DNA from 4 places in the Anoxybacillus kestanbolensis genome. Region 4 is predicted to be linked to each of the others. Evidence: riboswitches for the same ligand, from Rfam matches in the RefSeq annotation. Region 4 holds a riboswitch; each other region holds the start of a gene.
What was found. Region 4 has a riboswitch for S-adenosylmethionine ahead of BO219_RS00410 (bifunctional homocysteine S-methyltransferase/methylenetetrahydrofolate reductase). Riboswitches for the same ligand answer to the same signal wherever they lie in the genome.
Positions count from the first base shown of each region.

Region 1 (5,574 bases), on a different contig from region 4:
TTTTCATTAAAAAGGTGTTTCGTTAAAATATGGAGAAAATTTATTTTTGTCGCGAAAATGGGTTTGAGACGAAAAAGCTATATAAGTTTTTCAAATCAATTTATAAAGAGATAAAAATCAAACGTAAAGATTGTCTCGGTAAGTGCAAAATTTGTAAAAACTGTCCTTTTGTATTAATAGATGGTGAAGTTGTCAAAGGTACAACAGTCGATGAACTTTATTATGAAGTGAATCATCGTATATCAGAAGAATGGTGGAAATTTCGAGGTAACAGATGCAGCAGGAAATAAGATAACAATAGTCAGTGTTTGTATTTTTAACATATTCACCGAGAAAGTCTCCCGCCTCTAAAAAATAACGTGCAGGCGGGAGAGGTTCACGGGAATTTGATAGCTATTATGTTGTAACAGTTGTTGTCGACGATGGAGCAAATTGAACAATTTCTAACACGATAGGTGTACCAGCAGGTATTGGATCACCGCCAGCAGGAACATTAATCGCAAGCGATCCGACAGTTGTGGCACCTGGTGTATATGTCGAGATATCGTCCATTTGTAAAACACCGTTAATATAAACATTATAGTAACTATTATTGGCTGCTAAAGTTGGTAGAGTTGTAGCGGCTGTTCCATCATCTTGAAAAAAATCTGCTGCATCGATTGTTAATGTCGAGCCCGCAGCTGTTTCTGCTGTTGTAACATAGAAAAATCTTGTGTCGGTTGGTACTGCATCCGTTGTCGTGGAAGCAGAAACGAAAAGTTTCATGAGTTGAAGAGCCATATGTGTATCCCCCTTTCTTTGAAAAATTGATTGATTTGAATGTTTAAGATAATAAAAATCAAATGTAAGATGACATCTGATATGTCAGAAAAATCGATTAGTTGTTTGACGTGTATAGATGTTGTCTACATTTGTTGATTATCAAAAACATTTTCAATTTATAATATGACTGATTTACATGAATTGCTTTAGCCGTTTGTCATATATAACTCTAACTTAAACTTTGAACATATGAATTAAACATGAAAATCAACCAGGGTTCGGCTCGCTTTTTAAATATGTTGGAAAATTATATATAGTTCGTAAAAAGTAAAAATAAAATGCAAAAAATGATGAATCTGTGCCAGTGATTGAAAAATATGAAATGAATCGTTTATTATATTTAATCTAGCTTCATGTTCACTTTATTTATTCATTTTGCATATAATGTATAAATCCATTTGCACAATTCCATTCTTAAAAAGATGTCGCATATGGGGAAAGTGTGTTTTGAAATCTTTTATTGCGGGAAGAAAGGAGTGTTTCACTCTAATTTATCGCCTTATTTCAAATAGGGTGTATTTACTAAATTTTCAATTTGGGTGGTATCAATGAAACGAGATAATAAATATCAGAAACATATCATTGCTGTTCCAAAAGTTTATGATTGGATAAACACCACATCAATCGTTCAAATTTGCTTTACTATTAAAATTCCCCCTCAAGTTTTACAAGTGGATACTTACCAATATAATGCTATATCAGACGGAATAAAAACAGTTTATACGAATGCGGATGAATTAGTTGAATATGGAAATAAAGGAATATTAGACCCGACGAAGGTATCGTTTATTAATTTATTTATCAATGGAGTGTTACAACCTAAAAACCTATATGAAGTTCAAGAAGGAATGCTGACTTTAAAGTCTGCTGACACTCCAATGGCGGGTGCTCCGATCATTCTTCAATTTATTACGATAAAAGCAGGCATTTAAATGATATATTCTCTTTTCATACTTTCCTTTCTAGCAGGTAGACAAATTTTCGTCATACACCTAGAAAGGATTTATTTTTATGATTCGTTCCAATTCTTCCTCATTCTAATTAAGCAGGCAAAGAATGTGAAGTCAGTCAACTGTAAAATAATCCTTCTACCAATAATATTTATCCCGTTCTAATCGATCACGAGTTTAACGAAGAATTTAAATTTTACTTAAAGGAGTATGTCGGCCGTGCAAATCCGCTTACTTTTGCGGCTCGGCTTACCGAGCGGTTAGGCGGAGCAAAAATCTATCTGAAACGCGAAGATTTAAACCATACCGGTTCACATAAGATTAATAATGTCATCGGACAAATTTGGCTTGCGAAACGAATGGGGGCGAAGCGCGTAATCGCTGAAACAGGTGCGGGACAGCACGGTGTCGCCACAGCGACAGCTTGTGCAATGTTTGGCATGGATTGCACGATTCAATCAAACGGTGCCAGGCACTGTTCGTATGGCAACCGTTCTATTCATATTTTAAATGCCCCTTCTCCAGCCGCAACTGCTTCCATTGAAATTGGAAAGGAAATGATTCGACATTTAGAAAAGTTCCGTTTGGTTGTATAAAATAAGAAATGTACAAAAAACAACCCCATACCCCTTCATCGCGGTATGGGGTATCTTTATAATTTTGCTTGTTCCTAAGAACAACAATAGCTGTCTGTTCTTGCATTAAATTGTGTTAAGTACTTCCCTGACATAATTACGACTACCATGTGATTCTATATAAACTACCCTAAAGAATGGGGATATTGATCGCGTACTAATTGAGTAATGCCAATCTTATCTAGATATTTTACAGGGCATAAGAACGTTACCGTTACTACGCCTGGATGTCTACCAATTTCGATAGAACCTGTAATCGTTGCCCGATTCATTACTTCCGGAACCGTAATCCCTAAAACCTCGGCGGCTCTTTTTAAACCATTTTCAGTTGCTTCATTTAAGTTTGCCCCCGTTCCAATAAAGGAAATAGGGAGGGATTCCTCTAATTTTTTTACACCCCATTGTTCCGCTATATCAAGTGCCATCTCTTTTTCTTTCTTAGTAATAGGTTTTGCCAGATAAGGAAGATCCTCTTCTACAGGTAAAAGAATAGGACCATCAATATTTAAACCTTTAATGACTTTCACTTGAAGAGTTACTATTCCGGCTACATCAGTCGTATGCCCTGCTATTTCACCATCTCCTTGCATAGCGTGCATATCCCCGAGGTAAACACCACCGCCTCGCACTTTTACAGGACAAATGAGAACAGCGCCTTCCCGTACCCGATTAATATCCATATGTCCATCGGTACGATCTTTTAATTGTTCCCGTGTTATAGCATATTCATGCGGAGCGTCTATTAAAAACTGACCAAAATCCCCGGCATTATGGGAATCTGGTAAAGGCCGTGCAGGTGTCGTACCAAGCTGACCCAAGAATGGGCGAACTCTTGCAACTGTTCCAACCAAATCGTGCGGAGCAAATGTTACAATCGGATTTTGTACTGAATTATCAGGTGTCGCCATATAATAGCGACCTTCTCTAGCAATCTGTTCTGCTGCCTCTTTATGCAAAGTAACTCCTATATTCTTGTTGGAATCGAAAGCGATCGTATAACCATTAGTAAATTCAAATGGTGATACATCTGCACCACAATTTGCACAACGAATGGCCTCTTGGCCTATTCCCTCAATCTTAGTCTCCGGATATAGCGTTCCGCATTTAGGACATTTTACAGCAACAAATGGATCCCCTAAAAATCTTCCCTCTACCGGCTTATCATTTCCCGATGAAGTGGCGATTGAAGTTACACGGATTGATTTAATTTTAATGGCAATAGCGTCTCCCACTTCTGCTCCTTCTACAAAAACAGGTTTAGTTACCTCATGACCGCCACGGATACAAGGTGTAATCATCGGTCCCCAACACCCAGGAGCAGTATTAGCAATAATATACCCGCCATCTTTTACAGGTCCAAGCATTTCACCATTGGGATCTAAAATCCCATTCGTAAATTCATTCACAAATACCGTTTGTTTCGCTTCCATATTTTCTCCCCCATTTAAAAAAATATTTACTTATTGATAGCAATTATAAGGGAATAAGCCAAATGTATCAATTTTAGTTGAAAATCCGCCAAAATTAAAACCAAAAGAATGTTGATTTTACAGCATTCTTTTGGTTTGCTTTTTTTAGATTTCGGGATTAAATACTACTTTTCGGACGGCCCCATCGGGTATCTATTGTACACGACTTATCTTTCAGAATGAAAGCCATTCTGCAGGATTTGGCACCGTTCCTGTTATAAGGAGGTTGCCGGACGTCATAGGGCCTGTTCCCTCGGTCACTCTTGATAAGCGGTGATCGTATTCAATTTTTACAACAATAATAATATATTTTTATCTATGTCAACGGAAGATAACGCTTACATTCTTGGTGTATATAGAAAAAAATTTTTTAACGAGTTTTTCATATAGGCAGGGAAGAACGTCAACATGGTTAGTAAACTATACGTAATAGGAAAAAGTGATTTAAAATACTTGTATGAGATTAAAAATTTGCGGGGTGATCTTCATGCGCGTTGTGACTGCTTCAGAAATGTACGCGATTGATCGATATACCATTCAGCAAATCGGCATGAGTGAAGAATCGTTGATGGAAAATGCCGGACAAGCTGTCGCTACAGTTTTGCTGGAACGAATTCAACCTGCTCAGCGCGTCGCTGTATTAGCAGGAACAGGAAACAATGGCGGCGACGGGTTTGTTGTTGCGAGGGTGCTAAAGAGTTATGGTTATACGACGGATTTATGGTTAATACCGCCAAAGGAAAAAGTAAAAGGCGCGGCGAAAAAAGCACTTGAAATCTATGAAAATTCGGGATATGAAGTAAAGAATTACATAGGAAATGAGAAGGAATTTATCGAACAATTACGTCATTATGACGTGATCATTGACGCTTTGCTTGGAATTGGCATAAATGGGGCATTGCGCTCTCCATATAAAGAAATCATTGAAAAAGTGAACGAAGCAAAGGAGCTTGTTGTGTATGCCATTGACGTACCAAGCGGAATTCCGGCGGACGGCGGAGCGGTGGAAACAGCGATTCAGGCGGATGTAACGATTACGATTCAATATCCAAAGCTAAGTGCATATACTTTTCCAACAGCTGATTACTATGGTGAATTAATCGTAGTCGATATTGGTATTCCGCCGCTTTCTCTAGAAAAAAATGCCGAGTTTCGCCGACTATGGAGTGAGGCGGCTGTTGCAAGAACGCTGCCGGTAAGAAAGCGTTCGTCCCATAAAGGTACTTATGGAAAAGGGCTTGTAATTGGCGGCTCGCGAAATATGACAGGCGCTGTCATTATGACCGCAAAAGCGGCTTTAAGAAGCGGAGCTGGATTGCTGACAATGGCTGTTCCGGATGATGTTTATCCCGTTGTCGCCACCCATATTCCAGAGGTGATGTATCATCCGTGTTCATCGTTGAACGGCTGCTTTGCCGGGGAAATCGATTTGATCACCTTGGATGTTGACGCGATTGCCGCAGGACCGGGCATGGGGAGAACGATGGGAGCGAAAAGTGTTGTCCAAAAGGTGCTATGCCAAGATGTTCCAGTCGTTCTTGATGCGGATGCGTTATATTTTTGGAACGATTATGTTTCGATAATACGTGAACGAACAGAAGCGACGATTTTAACGCCGCATCCTGGAGAAATGGCGCGAATGCTTGGCGTTTCCATTGACGATGTCGAAAGAGACCGTTTTGGCATTGCAAAGCAATT
Region 1 is NZ_MQAD01000025.1:676-6,249, reverse strand. It holds gene BO219_RS11940 (DUF1450 domain-containing protein) at 30-290, shown strand; gene BO219_RS11935 (DUF4183 domain-containing protein) at 397-780, opposite strand; gene BO219_RS11930 (DUF4183 domain-containing protein) at 1,371-1,754, shown strand; partial or broken gene BO219_RS11925 (pyridoxal-phosphate dependent enzyme) at 1,940-2,227, shown strand; gene BO219_RS11920 (acetamidase/formamidase family protein) at 2,533-3,837, opposite strand; SAM riboswitch class I at 4,041-4,149, opposite strand; gene BO219_RS11915 (bifunctional ADP-dependent NAD(P)H-hydrate dehydratase/NAD(P)H-hydrate epimerase) at 4,364-5,574, shown strand, end outside.
Region 1: another riboswitch for S-adenosylmethionine. It lies ahead of BO219_RS11920 (acetamidase/formamidase family protein); the one in region 4 lies ahead of BO219_RS00410 (bifunctional homocysteine S-methyltransferase/methylenetetrahydrofolate reductase).

Region 2 (5,574 bases), on a different contig from region 4:
CATCGTATTCGTTATGTTGTCCGCCACTTTTTTCGCGACCGATCCACCGACGATATGCACATGATACGTGCGGGCAAGTTCGGAAAGAAACGCTTTCGTTTGTTCGCCGTTTTCATCGGCAATATGAGCAAGTCTCGTTAAATCGTAACCTGTCGTCCATAGTTCAGGTAAAACGACGACATCGGCTTCTTTCGCGATTTGTTCCATGTAGCGCACGACTGTTTGTTTATTTTTTTCCGGTGCTCCAAACGCAATGTCCATTTGTACGCAAGCGATATTCATCTCATTCACCTCAAAAAAATTTTCTTTACATTTTGATTTTTACGATATATGATTCTTGACTAGAATTTCAACCTTTTTGTGAAGTAGGTGTGAAAAATGAAAACATTTCCGCAATCGAACTTGTTACAGCAACTTCCGAAGCAATTTTTTGCTTCGCTCGTGCAAAAAGTGAACGCAGTCATTGCCGAAGGGCATGATGTCATTAATCTCGGACAAGGAAATCCAGATCAGCCGACACCAGCGCACATTGTAAGCGCGATGCAACAGGCGGTAGCAAAGCCTATGTATCATAAATATTCACCATTTCGCGGCTATTCGTTTTTGAAAGAAGCAGTCGCGACGTTTTATAAACGCGAGTATGGCGTGACGATTGATCCTGAAAAAGAAGTCGCTATTTTGTTTGGCGGAAAAGCAGGGCTTGTTGAAATGCCGCTTTGCTTATTAAATCCGGGCGATGTTGTGCTCGTTCCTGACCCTGGTTATCCAGACTATTGGTCGGGGGTCGTGCTTGCGCGGGCGCGCATGGAAATGATGCCGCTACGGGCGGAAAACGGCTTTTTACCTAATTACGAGGAGCTAAACAAAGATGTCGTTCGCAAGGCGAAACTGATGTTTTTAAACTATCCGAACAATCCGACCGGCGCAACCGCAACGAAATCGTTTTTTCAACAAACCGTTTCGTTTGCTGAAAAACATCGTATCGGTGTTGTACACGATTTCGCATACGGAGCGATCGGCTTTGACGGGAAAAAGCCAGTAAGCTTTTTACAAGTCGAAGGGGCCAAAGACGTCGGCATTGAAATTTATACGTTCTCAAAAACGTACAATATGGCAGGATGGCGCATCGGTTTTGCGGTCGGTAACGAAAGCATGATCGAAGCGATCAACGTATTACAAGACCATTTATACGTCAGCATGTTCGGGGCGATTCAAGAAGCGGCAGCAGTCGCACTACTTGATTCGCAACAATGCGTCGCCGAGCTTGTCGCGACGTATGAAGCAAGAAGAAACACGTTCGTTCATGCATTGCGTGACATCGGCTGGAATGTGCAAGCGCCAGCAGGTTCGTTTTTCGCTTGGCTTCCGGTGCCAAACGGCTATACGTCGGAAACGTTTGCTGACCTTTTGCTTCAAAAAGCGCACGTGGCGGTCGCTCCGGGCATTGGGTTTGGCGAACATGGGGAAGGCTATGTGCGCACAGGGCTGCTCACAAGCGAAGCAAGACTTCAAGAAGCAGCGGAACGCATCGGGCGGTTGCAACTTTTTTAAAAAATCGTTGACAAAATCGGCATGTGCTGTCATAATTCGAATTAAATTTGTGAAAAACGAACTGTTTGAAAAATTTTATACATTGCGAATTCTTATCAAGAGTAGGTGGAGGGACGAGCCCGATGAAGCCCGGCAACCGACTTAACAAGTGTTAAGCACGGTGCTAATTCTCGCAGCAATGAGCTGAGAGATAAGAAGAGACGAACGATTGAGCCTCTTCTTATGAAGAGGTTTTTTATTTGTAAAGGAGTGGGAAGATGATTACCGCAACATATTTGATTCATGACGACAAAGACTTAGTGAAAAAAGCGGAAGGGATTGCGCTTGGATTGACTGTCGGGTCGTGGACCGATTTGCCGCAGCTTGAACAAGAGCAGTTGAAAAAACATAAAGGCGTTGTTCAGTCCATTGAACAGCTCGAAGAAGATGAGCGGGTCAATACGTTTTTTGGCAAAAGACTAAAGCGTGCCCTCGTGCGCATTTCGTATCCGAGCGTCAATTTTAGCGCCGATTTTCCAGCGATTTTGACGACGACGTTTGGAAAATTGTCGCTTGACGGAACGATTAAACTTGTTGATTTAACGTTTTCTGACGAACTGAAGCGTGCGTTTCCGGGCCCGCGCTTTGGCATTGACGGCATACGCGAAAAGCTTGGCGTTTTTGACCGTCCGCTTGTGATGAGCATTTTTAAAGCGGTCATTGGGCGTGATTTACAATACGTCACCGAACAATTAAAACTACAAGCGCTCGGTGGGGTCGATCTCGTGAAAGACGATGAAATTTTATTTGACAATGACTTAACGCCGTTTGAAAAGCGCATTGTCGCAGGAAAACAAGCGCTACAAGAGGTGTACGAACAAACAGGGCATCGAACGTTATATGCGGTCAATTTAACAGGTAAAACGTTTGAACTAAAAGACAAAGCGAAGCGTGCGGCGGAGCTAGGGGCGGACGTGTTGTTGTTTAACGTGTTTACATACGGACTTGACGTGTTGCAAGCGCTTCGTGAAGACGATGACATTCGCTTGCCGATTATGGCACATCCGTCGTTTAGCGGCGCGATCGCCTCATCGCACGTATATGGAGTTAGCTATGCGCTTCTTCTTGGAAAACTATTGCGCATGGCCGGGGCGGATTTTTCGCTTTTCCCATCACCGTATGGAAGTGTCGCGCTTGAAAAAGAACAGACGGTTGCGATTGCCCATGAACTTACGAAAGAAGAACCGTTTTTACGCACATTCCCTGTGCCATCCGCCGGCATTCATCCGGGGCTTGTGCCGCTTTTAGTGCGCGATTTTGGCATCGACTCCGTCATTAACGCAGGCGGCGGAGTGCATGGTCATCCGAGCGGGGCAATTGGTGGCGGGCAAGCGTTTCGTGCCGCAGTTGATGCGGTGCTTGCTGGTCGTTCGCTTCATGATGCGGCAAAAGAAAACGAAGCGTTACAACAAGCGCTTGATTTATGGGGGAGCGCTTGATGAAGCCAATTATTTTTTGCGACTTTGATGGAACGATTACGTTAAACGACAACATTATTGCGCTTATGAAACAGTTCGCTCCGCCCGAGTGGGAGGCCATCAAAGATGACGTACTTGCGCAAAGATGTTCCGTACAACAAGGTGTCGGACGTATGTTTTCGCTATTGCCGACGACGCTAAAAGAAGACATCGTGCAATTTTTGCTTGACACTGCCCGCATTCGCGACGGATTTTCCGACTTTGTCGCATTTACAAACGAACGGGAAATTCCGCTTTATATCGTGAGCGGCGGCATCGACTTTTTCGTTTATCCGCTGTTAGACGGACTTGTTGAAAAAGAGCGCATTTTTTGTAACAGCGCTGACTTTAGCGGAGAAACGATTCACATTACGTGGCCGTATGCGTGCGATGAACATTGCAAAAATGAATGCGGGTGCTGCAAGCCGTCGCTTCTTCGTAAACTCGCGCCAAAAGGGGCAAAAACGATTGTGATTGGCGATTCCATTACCGATTTAGCGGCGGCGAAACTAGCCGATTACGTCATCGCGCGCGACTTTTTGCTTGAAAAATGCCGGGAGCTTCATTTGCCACATACACCGTTCACGACGTTTTATGATGTCATTGACGCGTTACAAGAAAGCGAGGTGATCGTGTGAGACAAAAAAAATGGGAAGAACTTGCGGAAGTGAAACGAGAACTAGCGGAGCGCGACTGGTTTATGGGAACGAGCGGCAACTTGTCGCTAAAGGTGAGCGATGAGCCGCTTACGTTTCTTGTGACCGCTAGCGGAAAAGATAAACGAAAAGAAACAGCAGAAGACTTTTTACTCGTCGGTGCGGACGGACAGCCAGCCGAAGCGACGCATTTAAAGCCGTCAGCTGAGACGCTTCTTCACGTTAAAATCTACAATAAAACGAACGCTGGTTGTGTGCTTCATGTCCATACCGTTGACAATAACGTTATTTCCGAATGGTACGGTGACGAAGGGGAAGTCGTTTTTACAAATCAAGAACTCATTAAAGCGTTCGGATTATGGGAAGAAGATGCGGCATTTCGTATTCCGATTATTCCGAATTTCGCCCATATTCCGACGTTAGCGGATGCGTTTGCGAAACATGTGCACGCGGACGCCGGAGCGGTACTTATTCGCAACCACGGCATTACCGTATGGGGAAAAGATGCGTTTGAAGCGAAAAAGTTTTTAGAAGCATGCGAGTTTTTATGTCAATATTATGTGAAACTACTACTTTTAAAACGATAAGGGGGAGTATGTATGGCAGTTATTAAAGTGCGCAACACAGGTGAAGTGATTGAAGGAAAGGAAAACGTCGCTACGTTTTTAAATAAGCAAGGGGTGTTGTACGAACATTGGGATGCAAGTAAACTTCCAACGCATCTTCAAAACAAATTTGTATTAACAGACGAAGAAAAGGCGGATATTTTAGCGACGTTTCAAACAGAAATTGAAGATTTAGCGAAGCGTAGAGGGTACCAAGCGTGGGACGTCGTCGCCTTGTGCGAACAAACGCCAAATTTAGAAGAGCTATTGAAAAAATTTGAACAAGTGCATACGCATACAGAAGATGAAGTGCGTGCAATCGTTGCTGGCCATGGCATTTTCGTCATTAAAGGGGACGAAAATACAGGCTACTTTGACGTTGAACTTGAAGCAGGGGATGTCATTTCTGTACCAGAAGGAAACCCGCATTTCTTTACGTTAATGGACGATCGCCAAGTCGTCGCGGTGCGGTTGTTTATTGATCCATCTGGCTGGGTGGCACATCCGTATGAAGAAAAAGAAGGGGCGTAACGCTCCTTCTTTTTAAAATGCTTCAATTAAAAACACCATAACGAGCAAACCGATAATAAACGCATACGTCGATGATTGTTCGTTTCCGTCGCCATGGCTTTCAGGGATTAACTCTTTATAAATAATAAACAACATCGCACCAGCCGCAAACGCTAATCCGTACGGAACGAGCGCGTCGACGACGGACGTTAAATAAAAGCCGATGATGGAGGCGACGAGCTCGATCATTCCCGTCCCGGTTGCCATGAAAAACGCTTTTCCTTTTGATATATGTTGGTTAAATAAAAAAAGCGCAACGAGCAATCCTTCAGGTGCATTTTGAAAGCCGATCGCAAGCGCAATTAAATCCCCGATATGATTTTGTTCCCCCGAGGCATAACTCACGCCAACAGATAAACCTTCTGGAATGTTATGAAGCGTAATCGCCGTAAGGACAAGCAGCGCTTTTTGATCCATTTTGATGCCGCTTTTTGTATGTGCTAAGTCGATATGCGGTACGATGTTTTCAAGAAGTGTCAGCGTAAACACCCCAAAGCACAATCCAACCGCAAGAGACAAAAACGTGCCAGAAGAAAGTGACTCAGGAATTAACCCAAGCATCGATGCCGCCATCATAACACCAGCTGTAAAAGCGAGCAACATGTCGCGCCGTTTGTGCGTTAATGAGCGCGACAAAAATAAAATCGGAACAGCGCCAGCTCCTGTCGCTAGCGCCGATAACGTGCTTCCGATGAG
Region 2 is NZ_MQAD01000003.1:47,772-53,345, forward strand. It holds gene BO219_RS02005 (carbon-nitrogen family hydrolase) at 1-282, opposite strand, end outside; gene BO219_RS02010 (pyridoxal phosphate-dependent aminotransferase) at 379-1,551, shown strand; SAM riboswitch class I at 1,641-1,748, shown strand; gene mtnW (2,3-diketo-5-methylthiopentyl-1-phosphate enolase) at 1,809-3,029, shown strand; gene BO219_RS02020 (2-hydroxy-3-keto-5-methylthiopentenyl-1-phosphate phosphatase) at 3,029-3,685, shown strand; gene BO219_RS02025 (methylthioribulose 1-phosphate dehydratase) at 3,682-4,290, shown strand; gene BO219_RS02030 (1,2-dihydroxy-3-keto-5-methylthiopentene dioxygenase) at 4,303-4,839, shown strand; gene BO219_RS02035 (ZIP family metal transporter) at 4,852-5,574, opposite strand, start outside.
Region 2: another riboswitch for S-adenosylmethionine. It lies ahead of mtnW (2,3-diketo-5-methylthiopentyl-1-phosphate enolase); the one in region 4 lies ahead of BO219_RS00410 (bifunctional homocysteine S-methyltransferase/methylenetetrahydrofolate reductase).

Region 3 (5,574 bases), on a different contig from region 4:
AGGATCTTGAACGGTTTCTACGTTGTTTAATTCTCCTTCTAACGCTGCTTTTACCATCGCGCGTGTATACGATAGCTTCATTCGTTCACCAACGCCGTATCCACCACCAGTCCAACCGGTGTTTACTAAAAACACTTGAACACCGTGGGCGTCAATTTTTTGACCAAGCATGTCTGCGTAACGCGTTGCAGGAAGCGGTAAAAACGGTGAACCGAAGCATGTAGAAAATGTTGCTTCCGGCGCTGTCACTCCGCGTTCTGTGCCCGCTAATTTGCTCGTATAGCCGCTTAAGAAATGGTACATTGCTTGTTCTTTCGTTAATTTACTAATTGGCGGCAATACGCCGAACGCATCTGCTGTTAAAAAGACGATTGTATGCGGATGGCCAGCAACGCTCGGCTGCACGATATTATCCATCGCTTCGAGCGGATATGCTGCGCGCGTATTTTCAGTTAATGTTGCATCGTCATAGTTTGGTATGCGCGTGTCTGGGTCAACGATGACGTTTTCTAATACAGAGCCGAAGCGAATCGCATCAAAAATTTGTGGCTCTTTTTCACGTGATAAGTTAATGCATTTGGCATAACATCCACCTTCAATATTAAAAACACCGTTGTTTGACCAACCGTGCTCGTCATCGCCAATTAGGCGACGGTTTGGATCAGCAGAAAGCGTTGTTTTTCCTGTACCAGATAAACCGAAAAAGAGCGCGACATCACCTTCTTGACCGACGTTTGCTGAACAGTGCATCGGGAAGATTCCTTGTTCTGGCAATAAAAAGTTCATGACAGAGAAAATGGATTTTTTCATTTCACCAGCATATTCTGTTCCACCAATTAGTACAGTGCGGCGCTCGAATGAGATGATAATAAACGTTTCTGAGCGCGTGCCGTCAATAGATGGATCAGCTTTAAATGTTGGTGCAGAAATGACTGTAAATTGTGGTTCATGTGTTTGTAATTCTTCCGCTGTTGGACGAATGAACAATTGATGAGCAAATAAGTTATGCCAAGCAAATTCGTTGACCACTTGAATCGGCAAACGATAAGCTGGATCTGCGCCTGCAAAGCCATTAAATACAAATAGTTCTTCTTTTGTCATTAAATAATCGATCACTTTGTTGTAAAGCTTATCAAATACCTCTTCAGAAATAGGTTGATTGACAGTTCCCCAATCAATTTTATGTTTCACAGACGGTTCTTCGACAATATATTTATCCTTTGGAGAACGGCCTGTATATTTTCCAGTTGTTGCACAAATTGCTCCTGATGAAGTTAGGATGCCTTCTTTCCGAGTTAGTACTTTTTCTACTAGTCGTGGTACAGATAAGTTATGAAAAACCCCATCCCTTTGTAAGAGTGTTGATAATTTGTTTGTCAGTTCAATGGAATTCATTGGACAAAACCTACCTTTGTTTGATTTATCTTTATGTAAAAAGTATAACACATTTTGATAAATAGTCCATACTAATTATTGTATTTTTCTTCAGTTTAATTTCAAAATAATCCATATAGAAAAACGTTGACTCGTTTCGTACGGATGTGGTATGATGCTGAAATGAACGGATACTCTTATCCCGAGTTGGTGGAGGGAGACAGGCCCGATGAAACCCAGCAACCGTCACATACGTGAAAAGGTGCTAACCTGTGGCAAGGGAACGCCCTTGAACGATAAGAGTGAAAGGCGCAGACAAATGCAAAAACCTTTCCTCTGAGGGAAAGGTTTTTTTCACGATAGACCATAATAAGAGGGATGAGTACCGTATCATTTGTCATTATACTGAGGAGGAATGTTTGAATGCCTAAACGTCGTCTGTTTACATCTGAATCTGTAACGGAAGGGCATCCGGATAAAATTTGTGACCAAATTTCCGATGCGATTTTAGATGCGATTTTAGCAAATGATCCAAATGCGCGTGTTGCGTGCGAAACGAGTGTAACAACAGGACTTGTTTTAGTGAGCGGAGAAATTACAACATCTACATATGTAGACATTCCGAAAATTGTCCGTGAAACGATTCGTGGAATTGGCTATACGCGTGCAAAATACGGTTTTGACGCAGATACGTGCGCCGTATTAACATCCATTGATGAACAATCTCCAGATATTGCGATGGGTGTTGATAAAGCGTTAGAAGCTCGTGAAGGACAAATGACAGATGAAGAAATCGAAGCGATCGGTGCAGGAGACCAAGGATTAATGTTTGGTTTTGCGTGCAACGAAACGAAAGAGCTTATGCCGCTTCCAATTTCACTTGCCCATAAACTTGCGCGCCGTTTAGCAGAAGTGCGTAAAGAAGACATTTTACCATACTTACGCCCGGACGGAAAAACGCAAGTGACAGTAGAGTATGATGAAAACGGCAAACCTGTACGCATTGATACGATCGTTGTTTCCACACAACATCATCCAGAAATTACGCAAGATCAAATTGTGCGCAACATTAAAGAACATGTCATTCAACCTGTCGTTCCAGCGGAGTTGATCGATGAAAACACAAAATATTTCATTAACCCAACAGGTCGTTTCGTCATCGGTGGTCCACAAGGTGACGCAGGGTTAACAGGACGCAAAATTATCGTTGACACTTACGGTGGTTATGCTCGTCACGGCGGTGGGGCTTTCTCAGGAAAAGACCCAACGAAAGTAGATCGCTCGGCAGCATATGCGGCTCGTTACGTAGCGAAAAACATTGTCGCAGCAGGTCTTGCGGATAAATGTGAAGTGCAATTAGCATATGCGATCGGTGTGGCGCAACCTGTATCGATCTCAATCGACACGTTCGGCACAGGCAAAGTATCTGAGGATGTATTAATTGAAGTGGTGCGCAACAACTTCGACCTTCGCCCAGCAGGCATTATTAAAATGCTCGATCTCCGTCGCCCGATTTATAAGCAAACAGCAGCTTATGGTCACTTCGGTCGCACAGATATCGACCTTCCTTGGGAGCGTACAGATAAAGCGGAAGCGTTAAAACAACAAGCGTTACAGTTAGCGAAGTAAGGAAAAGAGGAGAGTTACAAGATGTAGCTCTCCTTTCCTATTTTTTAAGTAAGAACAGAAAATGAAGCAATACCAAATAGCGTACCGAGCATACAACCGGCAAGTACATCAGACGGATAATGAAGCCCTAAATAAATGCGCGACACGGCAACGCTAACAGCAATAGGTAAAAGACAAACAGCAAGCGCTGGAGCGTATAGTAAAAACGGAACGATGACAGAAAATATTGCAGTCGTATGTCCTGATGGAAATGAATGGTCAGTTAATGGGTTTTTTGTTACTTTCGTTTTATGTAGTGAAATATACGGTCGTTTGCGAGGATATATTTTTTTCATCATTGCGACAGGAATATGGCTAAGTGCTAAGGCGATCGCACTTGCGATAGCAGTATCGCGCCATTCATCCCGCAATAGCCAAATGGCTAGCATAACCGATGTAATTGAAAATGTAGCCCCTCCAACGTGTGTAATTGAACGAAAATAGGTGTTTAGCCATTTTTGATCAAAATAACGATTAATGCTGTAAAATAACTTGCACTCCCAATCGTACCATTTTCGTAACATAAGCAAATCCCCCTGATTTTATGATAAAATACATATGTGAAGTCAATAATAAAACAATGTAAAAATACCACGCTTATTTGTCGCGTGGTTTGTTTACTTGAAGTGATTTATAATATTGTCCTTTTTCGACATATTCGCGACGAATGCGTGCCATTTCACGCTCATCTTCTTCAGTTAATTCACGAATCACTTTCGCAGGACGACCGAATGCAAGTGTGCGTGGCGGGATTTTTTTTCCTTGTGGAACGAGGCTACCAGCGCCGATAAACGCACCTTCACCAATTTCGGCACCGTCTAAGACGATCGAACCCATGCCGATGAGTGCGCCTCTTTTGATGATCGCACTATGCAAAATGACTTGATGTCCGATGGTGACATCATCTTCAATGATCAGTGGATTGTTTGGGCTTTGGTGAAGGACAGAGTTGTCTTGGATGTTTACACGGTTGCCGATGATCGTTGGTGCGACATCTCCACGAATGACAGTGTTAAACCAAACACTCGTTTCCTCTCCAATTGTTACATCACCTGTAATAGTGACGTAATCGGCGATGAAAGCAGAACGTGCAATGTTTGGTGTGTGTTCTTTATATGGATAAATCATTTCACTCGTCCCTTTCGTTTCGTTTTGTTATATTTAGTGTACAAATTTTTCGGCTATTCGTAAACATAAAGGAGGGGTGTATATGTGGAAATGGGAAGGAGAAAATGCAAAAGGAACGATTGTGATCGTTCACGGTGCAGCTGAGCATCATGGACGATATAAATGGCTTATTGAAATGTTTCGCATGCACGGTTTTCATGTTGTTGCAGGAGATTTACCAGGGCAAGGAACGACATCACGCAGTCGAAGAGGACATATTGATTCCTTTGACGAATATATCGAAGCGGTTGCCAGTTGGGTGCATGAAGCAAGCGTGTATGAACAGCCTGTTTTTTTACTCGGTCACAGCATGGGTGGGCTCGTCGTCATTCGTACATTGCAAGAAAAGCGTCTTCCTGTGCGCGGTGTCATTTTATCTTCTCCATGTTTAGGGCTCGTTCACTATCCGTCCAAAGCACTTGAAATCGCTTCGCACATTTTAAATGTTATTCATCCGAAAAAGCGTTTTCCATCAGGGTTAAAGGTGGAGATGGCGACTCGAAATGAAGAAGTGCGTGAGATGGATAAAAACGATTCATTATACGTGACGAAAGTGTCTGTTCGTTGGTATCGTGAGCTAGTCAAAGCCATTCGGATTGCTCATGATAAAATTGCGGACTTACCAGACGTTCCGATGCTTGTCATGCAGGCGGGAGATGATAAAATTGTCGATAAAAGTGCAGTGAAATCATGGTTTGATCAGTTGACGGTAAGTGAAAAAGTGTATAAAGAATGGCCAAAACTATATCACGAGATTTTTAACGAACTTGAACGTGAACAAGTATTTTTATATGCCCATACGTTTTTAACTTTGCAGCTGCAAAGGGGTGAACTCATTGAACGTTCCAACAAATCCGTTTAGTCTAATGCGAGCTGTCTATCATCGCGTTTTTCCGCTTGTTCACCGGGAACTAGCCGTTTGGAAAAAAAGAGCAGAAGCTATTCCAGATGAAGAATTGCGCAAACAAGCGTTAGCGAGCATCGCAACAAAAACGTTTCATTGCGAAGGGGGCGCGATTTTAGCTTTACTGGCGGGAAAAGAAATGGAGCGATGCATTCGTTTTATCGTTGCTTATCAAACGATTAGCGATTACCTCGATAATTTATGCGATCGCAGTACGTCGCTTGATCCGACTGACTTTCGTGCGTTGCACGATTCAATGATCCATGCGTTAACGGTCGGGGCAAAAAAAGAGGCATATTATCGTTATCGTGCCGAACAAGATGACGGTGGCTATTTGCATGCTCTTGTCGATACGTGCCAAGAAATGTTGGAAGGAGTTCAACATTATGAAGTGATCACTCCATTTTTACATGAACTTGCATCATATTATTGTGACTTACAAGTACATAAACATGTAAAAA
Region 3 is NZ_MQAD01000013.1:15,880-21,453, forward strand. It holds gene pckA (phosphoenolpyruvate carboxykinase (ATP)) at 1-1,395, opposite strand, end outside; SAM riboswitch class I at 1,569-1,677, shown strand; gene metK (methionine adenosyltransferase) at 1,798-3,003, shown strand; gene BO219_RS08690 (phosphatase PAP2 family protein) at 3,048-3,566, opposite strand; gene BO219_RS08695 (gamma carbonic anhydrase) at 3,640-4,170, opposite strand; gene BO219_RS08700 (alpha/beta hydrolase) at 4,253-5,071, shown strand; gene BO219_RS08705 (tetraprenyl-beta-curcumene synthase family protein) at 5,046-5,574, shown strand, end outside.
Region 3: another riboswitch for S-adenosylmethionine. It lies ahead of metK (methionine adenosyltransferase); the one in region 4 lies ahead of BO219_RS00410 (bifunctional homocysteine S-methyltransferase/methylenetetrahydrofolate reductase).

Region 4 (5,574 bases):
TCAGATACCGCTTTTGCCATATCTTCAATTTTGCTTGCATACGTCGCAAACTGTTCCGTCGATTGTTCGATTGAGGCGGTCGCCTTTGCATTTTCATCAATAAATGCTTTTTGTTCTGCTAACGCTGCTTGACCGTGCACAATCGCTTCTACCGCTTCGTCACTATAACGCGCCGCTTGTTCCGTACGCGCAACGTTTTGTTGTACAGTTCCTTCCATGCGTTCAATGAGCTGTACTGCACTTTGCAAGTCTTCCGAAATGCTTTGCGCCCCAGCGGATAATTCATTCGTCGAGACAGCGACTTGATTGTTAATTTCTGTTAACATTTTTGTTTCTTCATCAATTTCTTTCGCAAACGTCTCGACTTGCTTACTTACTGTATCGACCGACTGAAGCAAACCGTTTAGTTGATCAGCCATCGTTGTAAACGCTGCATTTAAATCAGCAAGCTCATCTTTCCCATTATATTTCACAGGCTCGATGCGCAAATTGCCGCTTGCGATTTGCTTCGCGTTTTCAGCAATTTTTTTGAGCGGCGTTGTAATTTTTTGCGTTAGACGGAATCCGCTAAATCCAGCAAACAATAACACGATGACAATCGCAACGAGCGAAATGGTAATGACGCCTGAAATTTGCTTTTGTAACGTTTGTTGCATATACGTATAATATTCAGCGACATACGTGCTCACGACGTATATGTCGTTTAATACTCCTTCTGCCCGCATCGATTGGCGGCGAATTTCCGCTACATTTCGCGCATCAAGTGCCGCTTTCGATTCCGCATCAAGCGCCGCAAATTTTTTATTCGCCTGTTCAAGTGCAGAACGGAAATACGGTTGAGTTAATCCTTTATTTAACGCTTGAAGTAGCTTTTCCGATTCCGCTAAATGAACAAGCACTTCTTGTTTATTCCCTTCTGTCGGGCTATACGCATAGTTGCTTAAACTTTGCTTCGTCGCCTTCAATTCTGCTTGTAAATGTTGCGCCTTCATCATGAGTGGCACAAAATCTTGATTGGACGATTGAATCGACAGCATATTCATAATAATAAACACAATAATGGCGCCCGCAATAACTGGCGTGGCTAATGAATGAAATAACAATCGCTGTTTAATGGACATCGTATCCCTCCTTTATTGTGCGATGCCGTTCGTCGCTTTTTCTTTCCATTTTTCAAGCGTTGCTTGTTGTTCTGGAGTGAATGTCACAACGCGAATCGGTGCTAAATCAACACCGTTTTCTTTTAAGCCGAGTTCGACCGTCCCTTTAGGCACTTCTTTCTTTTCGACATATTGTTGAATAACCGTATATAGCGCCACATCGACATTTTTTAACATCGATGTCACAACCGCTTTTTCCGCATAAAAATATTGGTCGCTATCGACACCGATCGCATATTTTTTATTCATCTCTGCCTCGCGTAGCACCCCGACGCCTGTAAACCCAGCCGCCGCATACAACACATCTGCGCCAGCAGCAATCATTTGTTTTGCGATGTTTGCTCCGAGCTTGTCGTCACCGAAATTGCCTGCGTACACTTCTTGTACCTTCGCTTCTGGCTTCACCGCTTTTACCCCTTGAATAAAGCCGTTTGCAAATTTGCGAATTAAAGGTACATCCGCTCCGCCAACAAAGCCAACGTTGTTCGTTTTCGTCAACATGCCAGCGACGACGCCCGCTAAAAAGCTTCCTTCATCTTCTTTAAACGTAATCGAAGTGATGTTTGGTAAATCAGACACCGCATCAATTAATATAAATTGTTGTTTCGGATATTTTTTCGCGACTTTTTCTAAATCTTGTTGCACCATAAACCCAAGTCCGATGACGAGATCGTTTCCAGCTTCAACAAGTTCCGTTAGCCCTTTTTCATACGTTCCCGTTTCTTTTAACTCGCGATAATCAAAAAAGACGCCAAGTTCATCACGCGCCTTCATCAATCCTTTAAACGCCGAATCGCTAAACGATTGATCACCGAGTCCGACGTCCGACAACATAATGCCCACTTTTATTCGCTCTTTCGGTTGAAAGGAACTCGTTTGTGAACACCCTGCGGCAACGAGCAAAACGATTGCCACGATGAGTGAAAATACTTTTTTCATAAAATTTCCTCATCTCCTTACTATTCGATTAAATCTCACTTCATTTATTATATCGACATCGTTCGACGTTTTGTTTACTTTTTATATATAAAAATTTTGTAAAGTTGTTCGTATGCCAACAATCGACTATAATGGAAACACAACGAATTTATGCCGAGGTGATCAATATGTCAAAAGAAAGTTCATTTGATATCGTGTCAAAAGTCGATTTGTCGGAAGTCACAAACGCCGTCAACATCGCGTTAAAAGAAATTCAAAACCGCTACGACTTTAAAGGGAGCAAAAGCGACATTTCGCTTGAAAAAGATGAGCTTATTCTCATTTCTGACGATGAATTTAAGCTTGAACAACTGAAAGATGTGCTCATCGGCAAACTTATTAAACGTGGCGTCCCTACAAAAAACATTCAATACGGAAAAGTGGAAGCTGCGTCTGGCGGAACGGTGCGCCAGCGTGCGAAACTCGTTCAAGGCATCGACAAAGACAACGCGAAAAAAATTAACACAATCATTAAAAATACAGGGTTAAAAGTAAAAAGTCAAATTCAAGAAGACCAAATTCGCGTCAGCGGCAAAAGTAAAGACGATTTGCAAAAAGTAATCGCCGCGATTCGCGAAGCAGATTTACCGATCGACGTCCAATTCGTCAACTACCGTTAAGAAGGCGCGCTGCCTTCTTTTTCTTTTCTAATTAAAAATAGTTGAATATTTCTAAAAAATCAGTTACATTTATGAATAACTTCATACAACGTCTTATCGAGAGAAGGGGAGGGACTGGCCCGATGAACCTTCAGCAACCTGACGATCGTCAAGGTGCTAAGTCCAGCAAGCGATTCGCTTGGAAGATAAGAAGGAGCGCTTCACGTCTTCTTCTTATGAGGAAGACTTTTTTACTTTAAACGGAGAAATGGAGGAATGGACGTGGGATTGTTAAATGACTTAAAAGAACGCATCGTCATCGCGGACGGAGCGATGGGCACGTTATTATATGCACACGGCATCGATCGTTGTTTTGAAGAATTAAACGTCACAAAACCTGAAGAAATCGTTCATATTCATGAAGCGTATATTGATGCAGGTGCTGAAATCATTCAAACGAACACATACGGCGCTAACTACGTCAAACTGGCGCGTTACGGGCTACAAGATGACGTAAAAAAAATAAACGAAGCAGCGGTCAGTCTTGCGAAACAAGCCGCAAAAGGACGCGCCTACGTGCTCGGTACGATCGGAGGATTGCGCAGCACAAACAAAAGTACGATTTCCCTTGAAGAAGTGAAACGAACGTTTCGTGAACAGCTGTACGTCTTGTTAAACGAAAATGTTGATGGGCTTTTACTTGAAACGTATTACGATTTTGAAGAATTGCAAACTGTTCTGTCCATCGCTCGCCAAGAAACAACGTTGCCGATCATCGCCCACGTCACATTGCACGACATTGGCGTCTTACAACATGGCATGCCGCTTGCAGATGCGCTGTATCAACTCGAACAGCTTGGCGCCGATGTCGTCGGCTTAAACTGCCATCTCGGCCCATATCATATGTTGCGCTCGCTTGAAGAAGTGCCGATTCCATCGCGCGCCTTTTTATCTGTATACCCAAACGCAAGCTTGCCGCAATATCGCGACGGGCGATTCGTTTACGAAACGAGCGAACAATATTTTGAAGAAACCGCTCGTGCGTTTCGCGATCAAGGGGTGCGCCTCATCGGCGGCTGTTGCGGCACAACGCCAAAACATATTGCCGCCATCGCTCGCGCCCTTTCTGACCGCACACCTGTATATAAAAAGGAAGTCAAACAGCGGCATACAATCACCGTTCAAGAAGCGGAACAAACATCTGCACCTTCCCTAGCTGACATCGCGCGCATGCGTCGGTCAATTATCGTCGAGCTTGACCCGCCGAAAAAACTCGGCTTAACGAAATTTTTAGAAGGCGCAAAAGCGTTAAAAGAAGCACATATTGATGCGCTAACGCTCGCCGACAACTCGCTGGCGACACCACGCATTAGCAACGTCGCTGTCGGAACGATCGTCAAACAACAACTGAACATGCGCCCGCTCATTCACATTACATGCCGCGATCGCAACTTAATCGGCCTACAGTCGCATTTAATGGGGCTTCATACGCTCGGCATGACCGATGTGCTTGCTTTAACCGGCGATCCATCGAAAGTCGGCGACTTTCCGGGGGCAACGTCCGTATACGATTTATCGTCATTTGACCTTATTTCGTTAATTCGGCAATTTAACGAAGGGCTTTCGTATTCGGGCAAACCGCTCGGACAAAAAACGAACTTTTCGATCGCCGCTGCCTTTAACCCGAACGTGCGCCATTTAGATAAAGCGGTGAAACGGCTCGAGAAAAAAATTGAATGTGGTGCCCATTATTTTTTAACACAACCGCTTTATAGCGAAAAACAAATTGAAGACGTCTATGAAGCGACAAAGCATTTATCAACACCGATTTACATCGGCATTATGCCTTTGACAAGCGCGCGCAACGCCGACTTTTTACACCATGAAGTGCCGGGCATTACATTGTCTGATGACATTCGCGCTCGCATGGCCGCTTGTGCCAACGACCCGATTCAAGCAACAAAAGAAGGATTGGCAATCGCCAAATCGCTTATCGACGCAGCATTCGATTTATTCCAAGGCATTTATTTAATTACACCGTTTTTACGCTACGACATGACAGTCGAACTCGTTCGCTACATTCATGAAAAAGAACGGCTCGCAAAAGAAAGGACGGTTTACTATGGCTAGTTTATTTGCACAGCTTGAGAAAAAAATTTTAATTATTGACGGCGCGATGGGGACGATGATTCAAGCGGCCAATTTAACGGCGGACGATTTTGGCGGGGAAGCGTACGAAGGATGTAACGAATATTTAACGCTCACCGCCCCTCATGTCATCTCACATATTCACGAAGCATATTTCGCCGCAGGGGCGGACATCGTTGAAACAAATACGTTTGGCGCGACCCGCATCGTCTTAGACGAATACAACCTCGGGCATTTAGCGCTTGAATTAAACATTGAAGCAGCGAAACTCGCCAAACGAGCGGCTGAAAAATATACAACGAGCGATCACCCTCGCTTCGTTGCCGGTTCGATGGGTCCGACGACAAAAACGCTATCTGTCACAGGCGGAGCGACATTTGCCGAACTCATTTCTTCCTATGAAGAACAAGCGCGCGGTTTATTGCTTGGCGGCGTCGATTTGTTGTTGTTAGAAACGTGCCAAGATACGTTAAACGTGAAAGCTGCGTTTCTCGGCATTACGAAAGCGTTTCAAGCGGTTGGAAAACAAGTACCGCTTATGATTTCTGGAACGATCGAACCGATGGGAACGACGCTTGCCGGGCAAACGATCGAATCGTTTTTTATTTCCGTTCAACATATGAAACCTTTTGCTATCGGCTTAAACTGCGCCACAGGGCCGGAATTTATGACCGATCATTTACGATCGC
Region 4 is NZ_MQAD01000001.1:66,410-71,983, forward strand. It holds gene BO219_RS00395 (methyl-accepting chemotaxis protein) at 1-1,121, opposite strand, end outside; gene BO219_RS00400 (BMP family lipoprotein) at 1,134-2,099, opposite strand; gene BO219_RS00405 (YajQ family cyclic di-GMP-binding protein) at 2,267-2,758, shown strand; SAM riboswitch class I at 2,849-2,950, shown strand; gene BO219_RS00410 (bifunctional homocysteine S-methyltransferase/methylenetetrahydrofolate reductase) at 3,020-4,867, shown strand; gene metH (methionine synthase) at 4,860-5,574, shown strand, end outside.